Regions from separate parts of the Ectobacillus sp. genome, predicted to be linked through region 2. Evidence: riboswitches for the same ligand, from Rfam matches in the RefSeq annotation. Region 2 holds a riboswitch; each other region holds the start of a gene.
What was found. A riboswitch is a leader RNA that binds a small molecule or an ion and turns the genes downstream of it on or off. The one in region 2 is predicted to bind S-adenosylmethionine.
Positions count from the first base shown of each region.

Region 1: it holds a riboswitch for S-adenosylmethionine, as region 2 does, so the genes downstream of both, AC11ZT_RS02525 (methionine ABC transporter ATP-binding protein) here and AC11ZT_RS01355 (methionine biosynthesis PLP-dependent protein) in region 2, are expected to answer to the same signal.
Region 3: it holds a riboswitch for S-adenosylmethionine, as region 2 does, so the genes downstream of both, AC11ZT_RS13445 (homocysteine synthase) here and AC11ZT_RS01355 (methionine biosynthesis PLP-dependent protein) in region 2, are expected to answer to the same signal.

Region 1 is NZ_JBXKMX010000055.1:336-5,367, forward strand. It holds partial or broken gene AC11ZT_RS02505 (YqhG family protein) at 1-126, shown strand, start outside; gene AC11ZT_RS02510 (iron-containing alcohol dehydrogenase family protein) at 196-1,308, opposite strand; gene AC11ZT_RS02515 (MetQ/NlpA family ABC transporter substrate-binding protein) at 1,388-2,218, opposite strand; gene AC11ZT_RS02520 (methionine ABC transporter permease) at 2,252-2,914, opposite strand; gene AC11ZT_RS02525 (methionine ABC transporter ATP-binding protein) at 2,904-3,917, opposite strand; SAM riboswitch class I at 3,985-4,091, opposite strand; gene AC11ZT_RS02530 (MetQ/NlpA family ABC transporter substrate-binding protein) at 4,179-5,003, opposite strand.
Region 2 is NZ_JBXKMX010000034.1:111-6,149, reverse strand. It holds gene AC11ZT_RS01370 (class I SAM-dependent methyltransferase) at 1-809, shown strand, start outside; gene AC11ZT_RS01365 (ArsR/SmtB family transcription factor) at 998-1,285, opposite strand; gene metC (cystathionine beta-lyase) at 1,695-2,855, opposite strand; gene AC11ZT_RS01355 (methionine biosynthesis PLP-dependent protein) at 2,852-3,964, opposite strand; SAM riboswitch class I at 4,029-4,140, opposite strand; SAM riboswitch class I at 4,350-4,458, shown strand; partial or broken gene AC11ZT_RS01350 (bifunctional homocysteine S-methyltransferase/methylenetetrahydrofolate reductase) at 4,531-6,039, shown strand, end outside.
Region 3 is NZ_JBXKMX010000295.1:1,581-8,873, reverse strand. It holds gene AC11ZT_RS13475 (glycosyltransferase) at 1-417, shown strand, start outside; gene AC11ZT_RS13470 (alpha-helical endospore appendage domain-containing protein) at 501-827, shown strand; gene AC11ZT_RS13465 (alpha-helical endospore appendage domain-containing protein) at 1,173-1,496, shown strand; gene AC11ZT_RS13460 (alpha-helical endospore appendage domain-containing protein) at 1,711-2,034, shown strand; gene AC11ZT_RS13455 (hypothetical protein) at 2,068-2,571, shown strand; gene AC11ZT_RS13450 (alpha-helical endospore appendage domain-containing protein) at 2,723-3,580, opposite strand; gene AC11ZT_RS13445 (homocysteine synthase) at 3,943-5,232, opposite strand; SAM riboswitch class I at 5,321-5,437, opposite strand; SAM riboswitch class I at 5,538-5,647, opposite strand; gene AC11ZT_RS13440 (AlbA family DNA-binding domain-containing protein) at 5,842-6,666, shown strand; gene AC11ZT_RS13435 (acyl-CoA thioesterase) at 6,783-7,293, shown strand, end outside.

The DNA of each region.
Region 1 (5,032 bases), on a different contig from region 2:
ACTGATAAAGAGAATGAAACCTACATAAAGGAAAAACAAGCATTACAAGAACAGTATGAGCCGAAAATTCAAGTTACCATTATTAACGGAGGCATGTTCTATATTACAAAAGAGCGAATCACCTAACATAAAAAATGTGCATGGGTAAACGTGATACCATTGTATCACGATCACCTATGCACATTCTTATATACCTTATTTTGCATGAATGCCTTCTTTTGTTTGCTGCATAACGAGCTTTTCTAGCTCCTGTATGGCGGCAATAACTGTTTCACTCGTAATCGTACCCATAAGATGAATGGACTCGTGAGGAAGCACCGCAGTTTTCGCAATCGTTTCAATGGCATTCTTATCTTCAATTGATATTCCAAAATCCGCAAGAGAGGAAGGAAAACCAAATTGTTTGTAGTAAGGCAGTAAAAACACAATCTCGTCCCACTTTTTCTCAATTGCTAGTTGTGCAAAAATACCGTAAGCTACTTTTTCCCCGTGTAAAAAGGAGTGGGTTTCATTCACCTTTGTCAATCCATTATGAATCGCATGTGCCCCAGCTACTCTTCCAAAACGATCACCATAGCCGCCAACCATTCCACCAACAGCAATAATCGTTTCAATGACTTTAATAAAAGCAGGTGTTACCGTTTTAGCTTCCATACTTGTAATTGCCTCTTGACCAAGCGTTAACAAAACATCGCGGCATAACTTCGCGGCATGGTGGGCTAGTAATACCGAAATAGATGGATCAGAAAGCTTTTCGATTAATGCATTGGCTTCGTACCATTTCGCTAATGTATCTGCAATGCCCGCCTTCAATAGACGAATTGGTGATGCCAAGATGACACGCGGCTCTAATAAAACAATGTTTGTACTTGAGGGAAAAACGGTATAGTGAGTAAACACTCCTGTTTCATCGTAAAATACACTTAATGGCGTCCATGCAGCACATGTCGAAGCAAGTGTTGGAATAAGAACGGTTGACGTATGTGTCTCATTGCCAATTGCTTTTACCAAATCTAGAATTTTTCCGCCGCCAACTCCTATTACTGCTTGAAACGCACCCTTTCGAACCTTACGAGAAAGTCGATTCACTTCCTCTAGTGTACATTCTCCCCTATACACCTCAAATTGACAAAGTACATGTGAAAAAGATGGAAAATAAGGGCTAATCGCCTTCCAGGAGGCATCCCCGCGAACAATTAAGCAACTTGTAATTCCACTATTTAACAATCTTCCTTCCAAAGAATCCAAAACATTTACATCACACACGTACAGTTGAGGTGCTCCTCGTACTTCCAATTGTTCTTTCAATTTTTTCTCCTCCTTTAAGGTAAAAAGAAGTGACGTAATAAGAGATTTAATCTGCCTATTACGTCACCTTACCAACCTATTATTTTCTATTTAGCATCCATTCTGGTTTTCCAAATCCTTTAAAATCTTTATCAATTTCTGCTTCAAATTCCTTTGATTCTACAGCTGTTTTCAAATCTTTCGCAAATTGCTTATCTAAATCTTTTGTATTTACAACTACGCGGTTCCGGTATTGATCCGGCATTTTTTCAAGTTGAAGGGCATCCAATAAATTCATTTTTGCAGCTAATGCAAAGTTACCAGGAACTGCAGATAAATCTACACTTTCCACTGCTCGTGGCAATTGTGCTGCTTCAATTGGCTTAAAGACAAGTTTCTTTGTATTCTCTTTCACGTCTTTTTCAGATACAGTTAACGGATTTGCATTCGTATCAAGTTTAATAAGACCTGCATCTTGTAAAATAACAAATGCACGTGCTGCGTTCGTAGGATCATTTGGAATTGCAATGGAGCTTCCTTCTTTAACATCGTTTAATGATTTGTATTTATTTGAGTAAATCCCCATTGGAGCTGTTGGAACAACAACTAACTCAGAAAGTTGCATATTATTTTGCTTTGCAAAATTCTCCATATACACTTTATGCTGGAATAGGTTCGCATCAATGCTTCCTTCCGCTAACGCTTTGTTTGGTTGAATATAATCACTAAATTCTACGACAGTTACCTTATAACCTAACTTCTCTAACTGTGGTTTGATTGCTTTCGTAACCATATCACTGTATGGACCTGTTGTGGCACCAATTTTAATTTCCTTTTTTTGCGTTGTTGTTTGAGATTGATTTTGTCCTGCACAAGCTGCTAACAGACCGAGTGATAATACAAAAACAATTAGTAATGCTACTTTCTTCATGCTTGAAGTCCTCCTCATTGATGAACAATTCATTTATTTTTTATTTAATTGTCTTGCAATGCGATCTCCTAAAAATTGAAGGATTTGCACAAGACAAATTAACACAATAACCGTAGTAAACATAACCGTATTATCATATCGATAATACCCAAAGCGGATAGCTAAATCCCCAACTCCTCCGCCACCAACAATACCAGCCATTGCTGAATACGCAACAAGACTAATAGTTGTTATTGTAATGCCCTGTACAATGCCAGAACGTGCTTCAGATAAGAGTACATCTTTAATAATCATCCAAGGTGTAGCTCCAATTGCTATACCTGCTTCAATGACTCCTTTATCGATTTCTCGAAAAGACGTTTCAACAATACGTGCAAAGAAGGGTATTGCAGCAACCGATAATGATACCGTTGCAGCAGTCGGACCTATTGTTGTACCCGTAAGCAACTTCGTTAACGGCAAAAGTGCTACAAGTAAAATAATAAACGGAACGGAGCGTATAATATTTACAAAAAATCCTACTATTGTTTTTAGTGCTTTATTTTCCAAAAAAAGCCCTTTATCCGTAACGAATAATAGAATACCGAGTGGTAAGCCAACTAAAATAGAAACAACAAGAGAAAGTGCTACCATGTAGAGCGTTTCAAAAAATGCTTTATTTAAGTCAGGTAGAATTTGAATAATGTTAGATACCATGATGGATCACCTCGACATGTTGAGTTTTCAATGTTATATAGTCAATCGCCCGCTGTACTTCATCCTTCTCACCAATCAATTCCATTACAAAAATCCCCAGCGGTGTTTCCTGTATGTATTCAATTTTTCCATGTAGAAGATTTCCTTTAACGCGAAAAGTCTGTAATACATCAGAGACAATAGCTTCTTCTGCAATGCTTCCTTTAAACTGAATTTTAATAATCGTTCCGGTCCGTTTTTCGATAATACGTTCTGGAATTTCAAATTGCAAAACACTCTCAATAAATTGCACCGTTATAGGTTCTTTCGGATCAGCAAATACGTCATATACGTTTCCTTCCTCCACAATATGACCCTCTTGCATCACGGCTATCCGATGACATATTTCCTTTACAACTTCCATTTCATGCGTAATTAATACAATAGTAAGACCAAGCTTTTTATTAATAGATTGCAATAGTTTTAAGATTGATTTCGTAGTTTTTGGATCAAGTGCGGAAGTAGCCTCATCACAAAGTAGCACAGATGGATCATTCGCTAACGCACGAGCAATACCAACACGTTGTTTTTGACCGCCACTGAGCTGTGCAGGATATACATCACGTTTATCATGTAATCCTACCATTTCTAACAGTTCATCTGTTCTCTTATCAATTTCGGTTTTAGTTTTACCAGCTGCTTTCAGTGCAAAAGCAATATTTTCATGTACGGTTTTCGAGCTAATTAAATAGAAATGCTGAAAAATCATACCAATCTTTAGTCTAGCCTTCCGTAATTCCTTGCCTGTAAGCTTTGTCAGCTCTATTCCTTCTATTTTTACAATGCCCGAGGTAGGAGATTCAAGCAGATTCATACACCGAAGTAAAGAGCTCTTTCCCGCACCGCTGTATCCAACAATCCCAAAAATTTCTCCCTTTTGAATGGTTAATGATACATCGTCGACAGCTTTTACCTTTCCATGTTTTGTACCATATTCTTTCGTGACATGTTGAATTTCAATCATACGCTCTCTCTCCTTTGCAACATAAAAAGCCTCTTTCATTTGAAAGAGGCACCGTGACTACTGTTACGACTTATCTCTCAGAATAAAAGTATTCTGCAGGAAGTAGCACCTTTCCCGAATTCGGTGGTTGCTGGACGTCATAGGGCCTGATCCCTCAGTCACTCTTGATAAGTAAAAAATTATTCGATTTTTCAACTAACTTGAATAATAGTATGAATCTTAAAAATTGTCAATCATTTTTTGTAGATTCGTGTCGGATTGTTACTTTCGATTCAACATCCATGCTGGTTTACCAAACCCTTTAAAGTCGCTATCAATAATCGTTTCAAACTCTTTCGATTCCACGGCAGCTTTTATATCCTTAGAAAATTGACTGTCTACATCCTTCGTATTAACAACAACTCGGTTGATATGCTCTGGTCGCAATTTTTCTATCTGTATAGCATCCAATAAATTAAGCTTTGCAGCAAGTGCAAAGTTACCTGGTACGGCAGATAGATCGATACTATCAATGGCACGAGGCAGTTGCGCTGCTTCAATCGGCTTAAATACAAGTTTTTTCGTATTCTCTTTCACATCTTTTTCAGATACAGTTAATGGGTTTACATTTGCATCAATTTTTATAAGACCTGCATCCTGTAAGATTAATAGTGCACGAGCTGCGTTTACTGGATCATTCGGAATGGCAATGGCACTGCCTTCCTTTATATCATTCAATGATTTATATTTTTTGGAGTAGATCCCCATTGGAGCTGTTGGTACTGCTATAACTTCAGAAAGCTGCATATTATTTTGCTTAGCGAATGTTTCCATATACAACTTATTTTGAAACAAATTCGCATCAATGCTTCCCTCTGCTAGCGACTTGTTTGGTTGAATATAATCATTAAATTCTACCACCGTCACCTTATAGCCCTGTTTCTCTAACTGCGGTTTAATTGCTTTCGTTATCATATCTGAATATGGTCCTGCTGTTGCACCTATTTTAAGTTCTTTCTTTGTGGATGACGTTTGAGCTTGTCCCCCGCACGCTGCTAAAACACCAATTGAAATCAATAACACGACCAATACTGCTAATTTCTTCATAACATAATCCCCCTTCAATTCCTGACTTA
Region 2 (6,039 bases):
TTTCGATGTTACGATACAAAATTGTTGAAACGAGCCCGTTTCACCGTAACATGCAGCAACAAAAGCTACATCCATTTTCTAATGTAGAGCAATTTGCTTCAATTGAACAGATTCCACCATTTTCGGGTATTATTTTTTCGAATGAATTATTTGATGCCTTTCCGGTAGAGGTAATTGAAAATACAGCACATGGTTTAATGGAAGTACTTGTAACGTTAAATGAACAGGGTGAACTTGTTGAGAAACAAATCCCCATACAAAATGAAGCTATTTTACACTATTTACACGTTCATGATCTACAATTAAACATTGGACAACGATTTGAAGTGCCGTTACAAATGAGTAGCTTTGTGCAACAAATGGCAAGATGTTTGCAACAAGGAGTGTGTATTACTGTAGATTATGGTTATACGAATGAGGAATGGATGCATCCTGTTCACCGAGATGGCAGCTTGCGTGGCTATTATAAACATCAGCTGATACGCAATCCATTGCTTCATCTGGGTGAGATGGACGTTACCTCTCACATTCATTGGGACGAATTGCAGCGTGCAGGTGAACTTGTTGGGTTAGAGACGGTATTACGTCAAAAACAGACTAGCTTTTTACTTTCAACTGGTATTTTAGAGAAATTAATTGATCATCATGACCGAAATCCATTTTCAGAGAAACAGAAACATAATCGTGCAATCCGTTCCTTAATCTTACAAGGTAGTATGAGTGACTATTTTAATGTAAGTATACAACAAAAAGGATTGTCGAATTTTTCAATAGAAGGATTAGTAGACTCGTCTATGCTTCAGTTATAATCTTCAATTTCGCTCGGCATTATAGAATAAGATGAAAGCAACACGTGTAGATCATTACAAGTTGGAATTAGCGGCGATTTATAGTAAGGGAGAGTAGTGGGAAAGCATTCAGCTTATCAGGGTAAGTACGGGGTAAGTAAAGTGAGAAAGCAACATTGAAAGTGAATGTTGCTTACCTTTTCCCCTAGTTAAAATAATACGTTTACGAGTTGGATTACTTTTTTATTTTCTACATTATAATATATTTCCAACCCTTTTCTTTCACTCGTTACGATTTTTGCACTTTTTAGCTTTGCAAGATGCTGTGAAATGGTTGATTGAGGCATATTAAGACGTGTATACATTGTAGATACGTTGCATGCACCACGGTCAATCAATCCTTTCACAATACAAAGGCGAACAGGGTGAGCAAGGACTTTTAACATCTCTGCATTTCCCTCAAATTTCTCTGTTTCTTCTTGGAATGAATCGATCATGTAAGGTAACACCTCCATATATACTAATAGCACCATACATATACATAACAAAATTTTATGATAAATAGTATACATGTTGCAAATATTTAGTCAAAAAGTAAAGAAATCGTAAGAAAAGTGTAGCTGTGTAAATTTCCTCATAGAAATAAGTCATTACAATGAAATATCAACTTAAGTGATTGTTATATATTTGTGTAGGCTACTACTTAGCATAAATTTAAAGTTAATGTAAAGATATGGAGTTATTCGCATGATTTTTGTAACAATTTTGTAATAATCAACTCCCTAATTGTATCATATTTATGTCTCTTTATGTAGTGAATAGGATGAAGAACAGAAATGTAGTTTAAGGCGAGGATATTATATAAAGAGAGGAGAGAAGAACAGCGTGTCTTCCCTCCTTTTTTGTTTATAATTTGTCAATATGGGCTAAAGCATTTGTGAAATCTTGTTGTAGATCTTCGTAGTTTTCTAATCCTACAGAGAGTCGTAACAGGCAGCGAGTTATACCACGTTTTTGACGTTCCTCTTCCTTCATCGCGGCGTGTGACATAGTGGCCGGATAGGAGAGAATGGATTCCACAGCTCCTAGACTAACTGCAAATACAGGCAATGTTATGTGTTCTAGAAAGGTTTGTAGCGCAGACTCATTTTTTAATTCAAATGAAAACACAGCACCAGGATGTTTTGCTTGTTTTTGCTGAATCTCATAACCGGTATGTTCTTTAAGACCAGGATAATACACACATTTTATTTTTTCATGATGCTGTAAATAGGAAGCGAGTTTTTGGGCAGAATAGGCAGACTGTTCAAGTCGGACATGTAAGGTTTTTATGCCGCGTAGTACCAGCCAGCTATCATGGGGTCCAAGTATAGCACCAAAAGCATTTTGTAAGAAAGCAAGGCGTTCTCCTAGCTGTTCATCCTTTACAACAGCTAAACCCGCTGTAACATCGCTATGACCCGACAGGAACTTTGTAGCACTGTGCAGAACAACGTCTGCACCAAGAGTAAGAGGTTGCTGATATAGCGGAGTTAAGAATGTATTATCAACGAATGTAAGAGCACCAATCCTTTTTGCTAAACAGGAGATTGCTTGAATATCTGTAACCTTTAACAGCGGATTAGAAGGCGTTTCAACATAGAATAATTTTGTATTTGGTAAGATGGCATCGGTAACAGCTTCTATATCTGTCATATCTACGAATGTATGTAAAATGCCATAGCGAGATAAAACTTCTGTAATCATGCGATACGTGCCACCGTATACATCTTCTGAAATAACTACATGATCTCCTTGTGATAGTAATAAAAAGCTTGTCGAGATGGCTGCCATTCCTGATGAAAATGCAAAGCCTCTTGTCCCTCCTTCTAACTCAGCGATGGTTTCTTCTAACGCTTCTCTAGTAGGGTTGCCAGAACGACTATAATCGTATTTCCCAAACTCATTGACACTAGTTTGGTGAAATGTGCTTGTATTGTATATCGGTACACTCACTGCCCCTGTATGGGGGTCTACTTTGTGACTATTGTGAAGTAATAATGTTTGTACGGAATAGGATTCAGTCATGCTTCTACCTCCTTGTGAAGAGCAGCGAATGCTCTTTCTAGATCTGTCATTAAATCGGTGATATGTTCAATTCCTACTGAAAAACGTAATAGACGGTTACAAATTCCCCGTTGTGTTCGAATTTCAACAGGAATATCAGCATGCGTTTGTGTAGCAGGATAAGTGATTAAGCTTTCCACTCCACCAAGACTTTCAGCAAATGTAATAAGGGAGAGTGCTTGCAAGAATGGATTTATCCATTCTTCCCGTGCTAAACGGAATGAAAGCATACCTCCGCGTCCTGGATACAATACATCGGTTACTTCATCTATTTTTTGTAGGTAGGATACTAATTGCTTCGCATTTTCTTCGTGTTTGTTCATTCGAAGAGATAATGTTTTCATACCGCGCATAAGAAGCCATGAGTCGAAGGGACTTAACACTGCCCCTGAGGAATTATGATAATAGGCCAGAGATTCGCATAATGTTTTTCCTTTTGCGACGATAAGGCCGCTGAGTACGTCATTATGGCCACCTAAATATTTGGTAGCGCTGTGAATAACAATATCAGCACCAAGGCGAAGAGGCTGCTGTAAAATAGGTGTGTAAAACGTATTATCAACGATAAGCAGCACATTATGCTCGTGGGCGATCGTAGCAATTGCTTCAATATCAGCAGTATGCATAAGTGGATTTGTTGGAGTTTCTAGAAAAATTGCTTTCGTTTGTGGAGTAATAGCTGCTTGCACTTCAGCAGGATACAATGTGTTTACGTATCTACATCGAATATTCCACTTTGCCTCATAATCACGTAGTAAGCGAAAAGTTCCTCCGTATAAGTCTTCTGAAACAATTATTTCATCTCCTGATTGAAATAGGGAAAGAAGCAATGTAATGGCAGCCATGCCTGAGCTACAGGCAAAGCCCTGATCCCCTTCCTCTAATTCTGCAATTGCATCTTCCACTATTTTGCGAGTAGGATTACCTGTACGAATATAATCATAGCCACTTGATTGTCCAATGCCTTCGTGACGATAGGCGGTTGAAAAGTATACGGGAGGATTGACGGTTCCGGTTACGTCCTCACTTCTATTTCCAATTTGAGCGAGCTTTGTCTCTATAAATTTCATAGTAATCCCTCCTAATTAAAATAAAAAACCTTCTATAAGAAGAAGGTTTTAGTAACAGCACTTCTTCTTATCTGTCAAATTCAAATGAATCTGCTGGAATTAGCACCTTGTTAACATCAAAGTTAATGGTTGCTGAGGTGTCAATGGGCCAGTCCCTCTACCTCTCTCGATAAGAATATATGGAATTGTATGAAGTCTTTCTAATAAAGTATATCAATATCAAGAGAAAAGCAAACATTTTTTGATTATTCGAAAGAATTAGTAAGGATTATTACGTGCGAAAATAATAAATTATTCATTTTTTTCTGAAAATATATTGACGTTTTGGAGTAACCCATGCTAAATTAGTGGAAAATTGTATATTTACGATCTGGTAATGGTGAAACTCTTATCGAGAGTGGTGGAGGGATAGGCCCTATGAAGCCCGGCAACCTTCAAACAGGTGTTTGAAACGGTGCTACAACCTGCAAAACGATGGTTTTGCGTGATAAGAGGAGGAAAAAATGTCCCCCTCTTCTTTTATTGGAAGTGGGGGTTGTTTGGTTTGACTATAAGGAGCGTGGCAAATGGGCAACTTAAAAGAGAGACTAGGGCAAGGAATATTAATAGGGGACGGGGCAATGGGGACGATGCTCCATTCATACGGTTTACAAAGCTGCTTTGAAGAGTTAAATATAACTGAGCCTGATCGAATTAGTGGAATTCATAGGCTTTATGTAGAAGCGGGAGCAGATGTAATTCAAACTCATACGTATGGGGCAAATGAAGGAAAACTTCGGATGTATGGCTTAGAAAATAATGTGAAGCAAATTAATCGTGCAGCGGTTCGAAATGCTCGAACAGCAGCTGATTCGAATACAGTTGTACTCGGCACAATCGGTGGTATGAAACATATTGGATCAGTTATGACGACTGAGGTTGAACGAGAATTTATGCTTATGGAGCAAGCTAATACATTACTTGAAGAAGGGGTAGATGGACTTCTTCTGGAGACATTTTATGATGAAATAGAGCTCTACCATGCACTTGGAGTATTACGTAAGGCTACAGATCTTCCTATTGTGGCGCAAGTTGCGTTACATGAAGCAGGCCTTACGCAAAGCGGTCGATATATTGAACAAGTACTGCTTGAATTGCAACAAAGGGGCGCTGATGTTGTAGGATTAAATTGTCATCTGGGACCGCTTCGCATGATTGAATCATTAGAAACCGTGTCATTGCCAAAGGAAGGATTTTTATCCGCATATCCGAATGCTGGGTTACCAAAGTATGATGACGGAAAGTATGTGTACGAAGGAACGGCAGATTATTTTGAACATATGGCAAAAGGGTTTATTGAGCAAGGAGTTCGTCTTCTTGGTGGTTGCTGTGGTACGACTCCAGAGCATATTCGTGCAATGAGACATGCATTGGATGGGCAATCGCCAATATATGAGAAACAGATTAAAGTTCGGCCCACACCTATTGTTGTTACGCAGCCAGTTCTAGCAACCAATTCTAGTTTGTCAGAAAAGGCGAAACTTGAAACTACCGTTATTGTAGAGTTAGATCCGCCGAAGCAATTGGTAACGCAACGCTTTTTTGAAGGTGCAAAGGCGCTAAAGCATGCGGGAGCAGATGCAATTACGCTTGCTGATAATTCCCTAGCAAGTCCGCGTATTTCAAATATGGCAATGGGAGCGCTTTTGCGGCGATATGATATTCCTGTTCTGGCCCATTTAACATGCCGTGATCATAATTTAATTGGATTGCATTCGCATTTGCTAGGGTTGTCTTCTTTAGGAATCCACGAAGTATTAGCTTTAACAGGGGATCCAGCTAGAGTAGGCGATTTTCCGGGTGCTACATCTGTATTTGACGTATCCTCATTCGAGTTAATTCGAATGATAAAGGAATTAAATGCTGGTCGATCTCCACTAGGAAAATCTATTGGTGTGCCAACATCATTTTCTATAGGTGCGGCTTTTAATCCAAATGTTCGTCACTTCGATGCAGCAGTTCGAAGAATGGAGAAGAAAATCGAGGCAGGCGCAGATTATTTTTTAACACAACCTATTTTTGATAAAGAAGTGTTA
Region 3 (7,293 bases), on a different contig from region 2:
GCATGGCCAAGTATCGAAAAAGTGACGTTGCTCTATCCAGATTATGTAGATTTACATTTTTATAAAGGGTTAATCTTATTTTTCAAGGAATGGTTCAAAGAAGCAATAGAAGTGTTTGATCATTGCCTCGAAATGGGTGAAGATAATTTACAATACCTCACCTTAAAAGGAGTTGGTAGCTTTCAAGCTTTGTATTATAAAGGATGCTGTCTCGAACAATTGGGACAGATCGAATCAGCTGCAAAATGCTATGCACAGGCTGCTAGACTATCAAGATCATTCGTTTCTCCTATAGATGCTTTGCGTAAGATGAAGATGCGCAACCAAGACCTCTTTGGACAATTAGCAGATGACTGTGATGATGAAACCCTAATTACCACAATATTACCTATAAATATATCTAAAAATAATGAGTGATAAAAAATAGGCATACAAGCCGTGCCGTTTATAAGAATTGTCAATATAATGTAATTGAAACTGAAAGAAAGTGAGGTGATATAATGTCTTTCCCAAATATTCCTAGTGTTACGCCAACTATTACCCTTAAAACAGAACAAACTATTCCATTACTTTTGGCATCCATTGCATTTGAAGAATTAGCCCTTGCCCACATCATGAATGCGGAAGCAGAAAAGATTCAATTTGTTCTCGGAACATTACCTCCTCCTAAAACTACATTCTCTCAAACAACTGTATCCATAGCTGATCTTCTTGATATTGATACAAGTGTTCAAAAAACTCTTCGTGATGTTATCAAGAAGGAAATGCTACTTCAGTTTAAATTTGACAATGTCCTTGAATTGATATCGATCACTCCATTACCTTAAAACACTTCTGTCATCTCATTTTCAAGAGCTCTTGTTATTAAGATATTATTTGCCACTATCTATTGGATGTTAAATTTGACTATCTAAAAACTTCCTACCTTCTGTTCACCACATTATGACTGATGAACAGGGGGTTTCTTTAATACCCACTGAAATATCAACAAGGGAAACTCTGTACATACCTGTATAAACTATAGTTTAAAACAGTAAGTTGATTATTTGATTCATATCAGTTGAACTAAGCAACATTTATGGGCATAAAATTTGTACTGGAAAATAATTGTATCACTTTTAGTACTGAGAAAATAAACTAAAACAGTACTAAATAAAAAATGAGGTGATACGATGTCTTTTCCAAATATACCTAATATAACACCAACTATCTCGATTACGACTTCACAAGCTATACAGTTACTTTTATCTTCCATTGCCACCGAAGAGTTGGCTCTAGCTCACATCATGAATGCGGAAGCAGAAAAGATTCAATTTGTTCTCGGAACATTACACACGCAGACCAAACTTTCTCCTCCAGTGGTGTCTGTATCCAATCTGCTCGAAATAGACAATAGTGTTCAAAAAACTCTTCAGGACGTAATCAAAAAGGAAATGTTACTGCAATTCAAGTTTGAAAATATTTTAGAGCTTATTGATCAGCAGCAGCGTAAATAGAGTTACTTAAACAAGAATAAGAATATCCCTCTATGTATCATTAAATTTCTGCTTTCGACTTCATCTCGTTAATCGTCACAAGTTTCTGGGATTATTATAACTTTGACATATTCGATATTTGAGACAAGCTCATATTTTTACAGGGCATTTGTAACAAAAAAAAAACGATGAACATAAAATAAAAAGTAAATTGAAAAAAGGAGGGTGCTATACCATGAGTATGCCAACAATACCCGCAGAGCCCCATCGCCCCGATCATAACGAAATCGTTATAGATTTATTGGAATCAATAGCATTAGAAGAAATTGCTTTATCACATCTTTTGAACGCTGAAGCTGAAAAAATGCAAGCTTTCGTTGGAAAATGCAAGGATTTTCCAACAGATCCCACCAACTGTGAAATATTCCAATTCAACAGAGAAGCAACAAGATTTGTTGAAACCGTCCTAATGAAAGAGTGGCTATTATTAAAAAAGTTTGAAAATGTATTGGACTTAATACCAAATGGTTTATGCTGTGAATGTCACTCATCAAGATAAAAAAATATTCTTTTGAGTAAAGGGGGGAAGGTGTTGTTCTATCTATTTGATGAAAAAAACTATGTATCTTCCTTAAGGTCAATCTTCCATATGGAGCGTTCTGTTTACAAGTATTTGCATTCTGTACATGATGAATTGATTGCCATTAAATATAATACGAAAAATACATGTAAAAATGATGATGCATTAATCATTAAAGCTCATATTGTTCCGATGCTACAACGTATTGCGGACTTAGAAGGGATTTTGTTCAGAAAGACTTTGTATATTGTCGAACATACTTGCCCTCATACCCAAATAGAAGCAATGCCTCGTATTTCCAAAGAGGATTTTGATGAGAGACTCCTAAAGACAAAGGATTTATTATGTGAAATAAATAATAAACTGAAACAAGTTCATCCGAACTACAAAATTATCGATGAAACAATCGGAAGTATTTTATATCTAGAAACTAGAAGAAAACAATTTTTTATGACTCCTAATCAATGGAAGGAAAATAATGACCCTTCTAAAGTGTGGTTAGTAAATAAATCTTAATGATAAAGAATTTAATAGTTGGTTACTGTTTAAGTTCCATTTATTTTTACTATCCGTTCAGGGCCCTAAGGAATTCAATAAGCTCAGATCTACTAAATCTGAGCTTTATCCTATTTCATTTTAGAGCAACTTTTTTCTCTAAAGATAATACCTAAAGACAAGCAGTAGTAATCGTTAATGCCCAACCGCCACGAATTTCCATTCCATGGCCGCCAAATTCATCAAATGCGAAAAGACTCCATGTACCATTTGGAACCTTACCAACAAATGTGCTTAATGTTGTAGGATATGGTGCTGTTTGTGGTGCAGGTGAATCTAAATTAAAGTTAGTATAGACGCTTGGTTTAAACGTACCAGAAGGAACTGGACCACTTTGTGGTATTACAGTTGCCGCATCATCGTCAATTGTAAAGGTAGCGCTTGGAGTACCTCCACTACCACTATTATTCCCTGCCTCCGCAAAGATAAGAACTGCAGTTCCGTCAGGAGCGACAACTAACAGTGTAAGATGACCTTGTGATGGTGAAGTATTATTAGGATCGAAGAAGTCATTAATAGTAACTGTCACTTTAGCAATAGAACCTTGTAACCCTGTGACATCAATCGTTGACGGGTATGGGATAGTATTGCTAAGGTCGATATTTGTAATTGATGCGTTATTGCTAAAAGAAGCTGTTGCCGGCGTACATGTTGGTAATGTTCCGATAAGATCTAGGACGTTTTCAAATTTGAATTCCAGCAGCATTTCCTTCTTGATAACATCACGAAGAGTTTTTTGAACACTTGTATCAATATCAAGAAGATCAGCTATGGATACAGTTGTTGGAGAAAATGGAGTTTTAGGAGGAGTTAATGTTCCAAGAACAAATTGAAGCTTCTCTGCTTCCGCATTCATGATGTGAGCTAGAGCTAATTCCTCAAAAGCAATGGAAGCCAAAAGCAACGGAATTGTCTGTTTAGTCGAAAGGGAAATCGTCGGCGTAACACTAGGGATATTTGGAAAAGACAAAATATTAATCTCCTTTCAAGGAAACCGTTGAGTCATCTTATTCTACACATAGGTTTCCATTTTGTATTTGTATATTATTACTTGTACATTTCTATTTATATTCAATGCGTAATTATATGTAAGGGATAAATGAATCAAGTTACTATAATTCAGTATCTGTAGGAAATATACAGAATATGTAGACATGTTGTTAAGTACTATCGTAGAGATTACTAGACCTCTTATTTTACCTCCTTTCATTTGCCTTTTTTCAAGTCATTTTAGAAAACGAAAAAAAACGTCCACACAAACGTGAGGACGCTTTACACAAGGGTGTATTCTAAAGTAATGAATGGCCGATGCCGCTCACTCTAGATAAGTTGTTACCCTACTGTTTTTTCAAGTGCTTGTTGTAGATCGTAAATAATATCGTCGATACCTTCCACACCAATGGAAAGACGAATTAAATCAGGAGTAACACCAGCAGCTTTTTGCTCTTCTTCCGTAAGCTCTGCATGCGTTGTACTTGCTGGGTGAATAACAAGCGATTTTGCATCCGCTACATTTGCAAGGAGTGAGAATAATTCAACACTATTAATAAATTTCTTTCCTGCTTCTGCTCCGCCTTTGATACCAAATGTAAAGATAGATCCTGCACCTTTTGGTAAATATTTTTTCGCTAATGCATTGTATGGGTTTCCTTCTAATTCCGGATAATTCACCCATGCAACGTTCGGATGATTACTCAAGAATTCAACTACCTTTCTCGCATTGGCAACATGTCTTTCAACGCGTAGTGACAACGATTCTAAACCTTGAAGGAAGTTAAATGCACTTTGCGGGCTTAGTGCTGCACCTGTGTTACGTAGCAATTGAACTCTAGCCTTTAATGCATATGCCGGAGCACCTAGATCTGCATAGATTAATCCATTGTAGCTTTTATCTGGTGTTGTAAAGTCAGGAAACTTACCGCTTGCTCTCCAATCAAATGTACCGCCATCAACGATAATTCCGCCAATTGTTGTTCCGTGACCACCAATGAATTTTGTTGCAGAATGAACAACAACGTCAGCACCAAATTCAATTGGGCGTGTAAGGTAAGGCGTTGCAAACGTATTGTCTATGATAAGAGGAATCTTATTTTCATGCGCAATAGTTGCTACTGCTTCGATATCTAACACGTTGATTTTCGGATTTCCGATCGTTTCTGCGTACAGTGCTTTTGTCTTATCTGTGATCGCATTTCTGAAGTTTTCTGGATCATCTGGGTCAACAAAGATTACATTGATTCCGCTTTTTCTAAGTGTTGAATGAAATAATTCATATGTACCACCGTATAACGTACTTGCCGCTACGATTTCATCCCCTGCGCTCGCAACATTTAGGATGGAATAGTAGATAGCTGCCATTCCAGATGCAGTGGCAAGTCCAGCTACGCCGCCTTCAAGCTCTGCAACTCTCTTTTCAAACACATCTTGCGTTGGGTTCATGATTCTTGAATACACGTTTCCTGGTTCTTTTAATTGGAATAAATTCGCTGCATGATCGGCATCATTAAACACATAAGAAGTCGTTTGATAAATAGGAACAGCACGTGATCCTGTAGTTGGATCCGCAACCTGACCTGCATGTACTTGTAATGTTTCAAAGCTTAATTTTCTTTCACTCATCATAATATCCCCTTTTCTAATTTAATTTGTATACAAAAAGACCTCTTTCATTAAAACTGATGAAAGAGGTCTAAAAACGCAAGATTACCCTCTCTCATCTTTCGCTTCTTACTATACAAAGCGATGGAATTAGCACCTTTTCAGAAAAATATCCCTGAAGGTTGCCGAGGTTTCATTGGGCCAGTCCCTCAACCTCTCTTGATGAGAAATAAATTCAATTTTTTTGAAAATAAAAAGCTGCCTTCCTTAAGGAAAGCAGCATAATTAACTTTAATAAGCAATGAAATTGCATTAAAATTTGCTATCGTTCCTTATCTATCCGATTTTTCAATCCGCTGGAATTGACACCACTACACTCTATAAAAATGCTGGTTGTCGGGTTTCATCGGGCCAGTCCCTCCGCCACTCTGGATAAGTTTATTCTGTTATTGATATATACTATAAACTGAAAAAATAGAAATGTCAAAATATTTTTGAAACATTGACGTTTAAATTTTCAATTATAGAATAGAAATAAAGCTTTTTATTGATGAATCAGACATTAATACCTATCAAAAAAACTATATGATACCATATAGGTAATGCAGGACGCTCGCGTAGGAGGTATTTATATTGACCGGCAATTCTCAATCTATAAGTAAAAAAGCAATTCATTTATTAAGTAAAGAAGAAGGTTACGATGTTGACTTTAAACGAGAGATGAAGGGAATTAAACCCGAAGATTTAGTAGCCTTTGCAAACTCTCCCGTTGGAGGCACGATTCTTGTTGGCGTCGATGAAGGAATAGATGCAAATGGGCAACAGCACGGTTCAATCTATGGATGTCCAATTGGCGATAAAGAAAAGCTAACGCTCCTCTCAAAAGCAGGGGAATGTCGCCCTCCTGTGGGCGTTGAAGTATTTATAGAAAATGAAAACACTGATAAACCATTTTACCGAATCGAAATTCCGAGCGGCCCCTATAAACCGTATTGTACAAACAAAGGAATCTATCAAATTCGTGGTGACGGAAGAAACAATCCGATTACACCGGAAAAACTACTAGATATGTACTTAGAGCTACAAGGCAGTGCGTTTATTGACCGTTTTAAGAACGCTACGAAAGAGTTAAATGATAATTTACAACAAACAAAAGCACAAGTAAACATCCTAAACCAAAATCTTGAGAGCATTAAAGAAAAGATAGATCAAGATATGAAAGGGATTTGGGCAGACTTAGAGGACATTAGCCATCGTGTCCACGGTCAGTTAAATGATATTTCGTCTATTGCTGAAAATGTGAGTAACCATTCAGATGATACTACTTCTGTATCACACAATACGAATGAGAAACTTGATACATTATCAAATCATATAGCTGAAGTATCCAAAGTCGTTCACACACTTCTGGATCACTTTCAAATCGAGCACCCTTCAACAAAAAAGAGAAAACACTAATTGCTGGTTATATAACCATACAGATGCTTTAGCCAAGCGTCATAATAATTGTCAATCACTATTAAAAATGTTATAATTTTCAAATATTACATATATCAGAAAGAGGTGTAGATGAATTGGAACCTAAATATTGCAAAGAAAGTAAATCTATTAAAACAAGTCGTGTTTTTCCAAATGATACGAACAATAATGATACCTTGTTTGGAGGACGCTTGATGTACATGATTGATGACGTTGCTTCTATAGCAGCTGCAAGACATTCTAGAAATTTTACGGTTACAGCATCCACAGACTCTGTTGACTTTTTAAATCCAATTACAAAAGCCGATGCGGTTTGCTTAGAAGCATATGTAACATGGACAGGCAGAACCTCTATGGAAGTATTCGTAAAAATTACTGCTGAAAACTTACTGACAGGCGAACATAAAATTGCAGCAACAAGCTTCCTTACTTTCGTTGCAATCGGAAAAGACGGAAAACCAACTGAAGTAGCAGCCGTCATTCCTGAAACGAATGAAGAAAAATTCTTGCACAAAACTGCAATAGAACGAGCTACAAGAAGAATAGAAAACAGACAGCATAGTAAAAGTTTAGCTGAATTTATAAATGGGAATATAAATATTACAT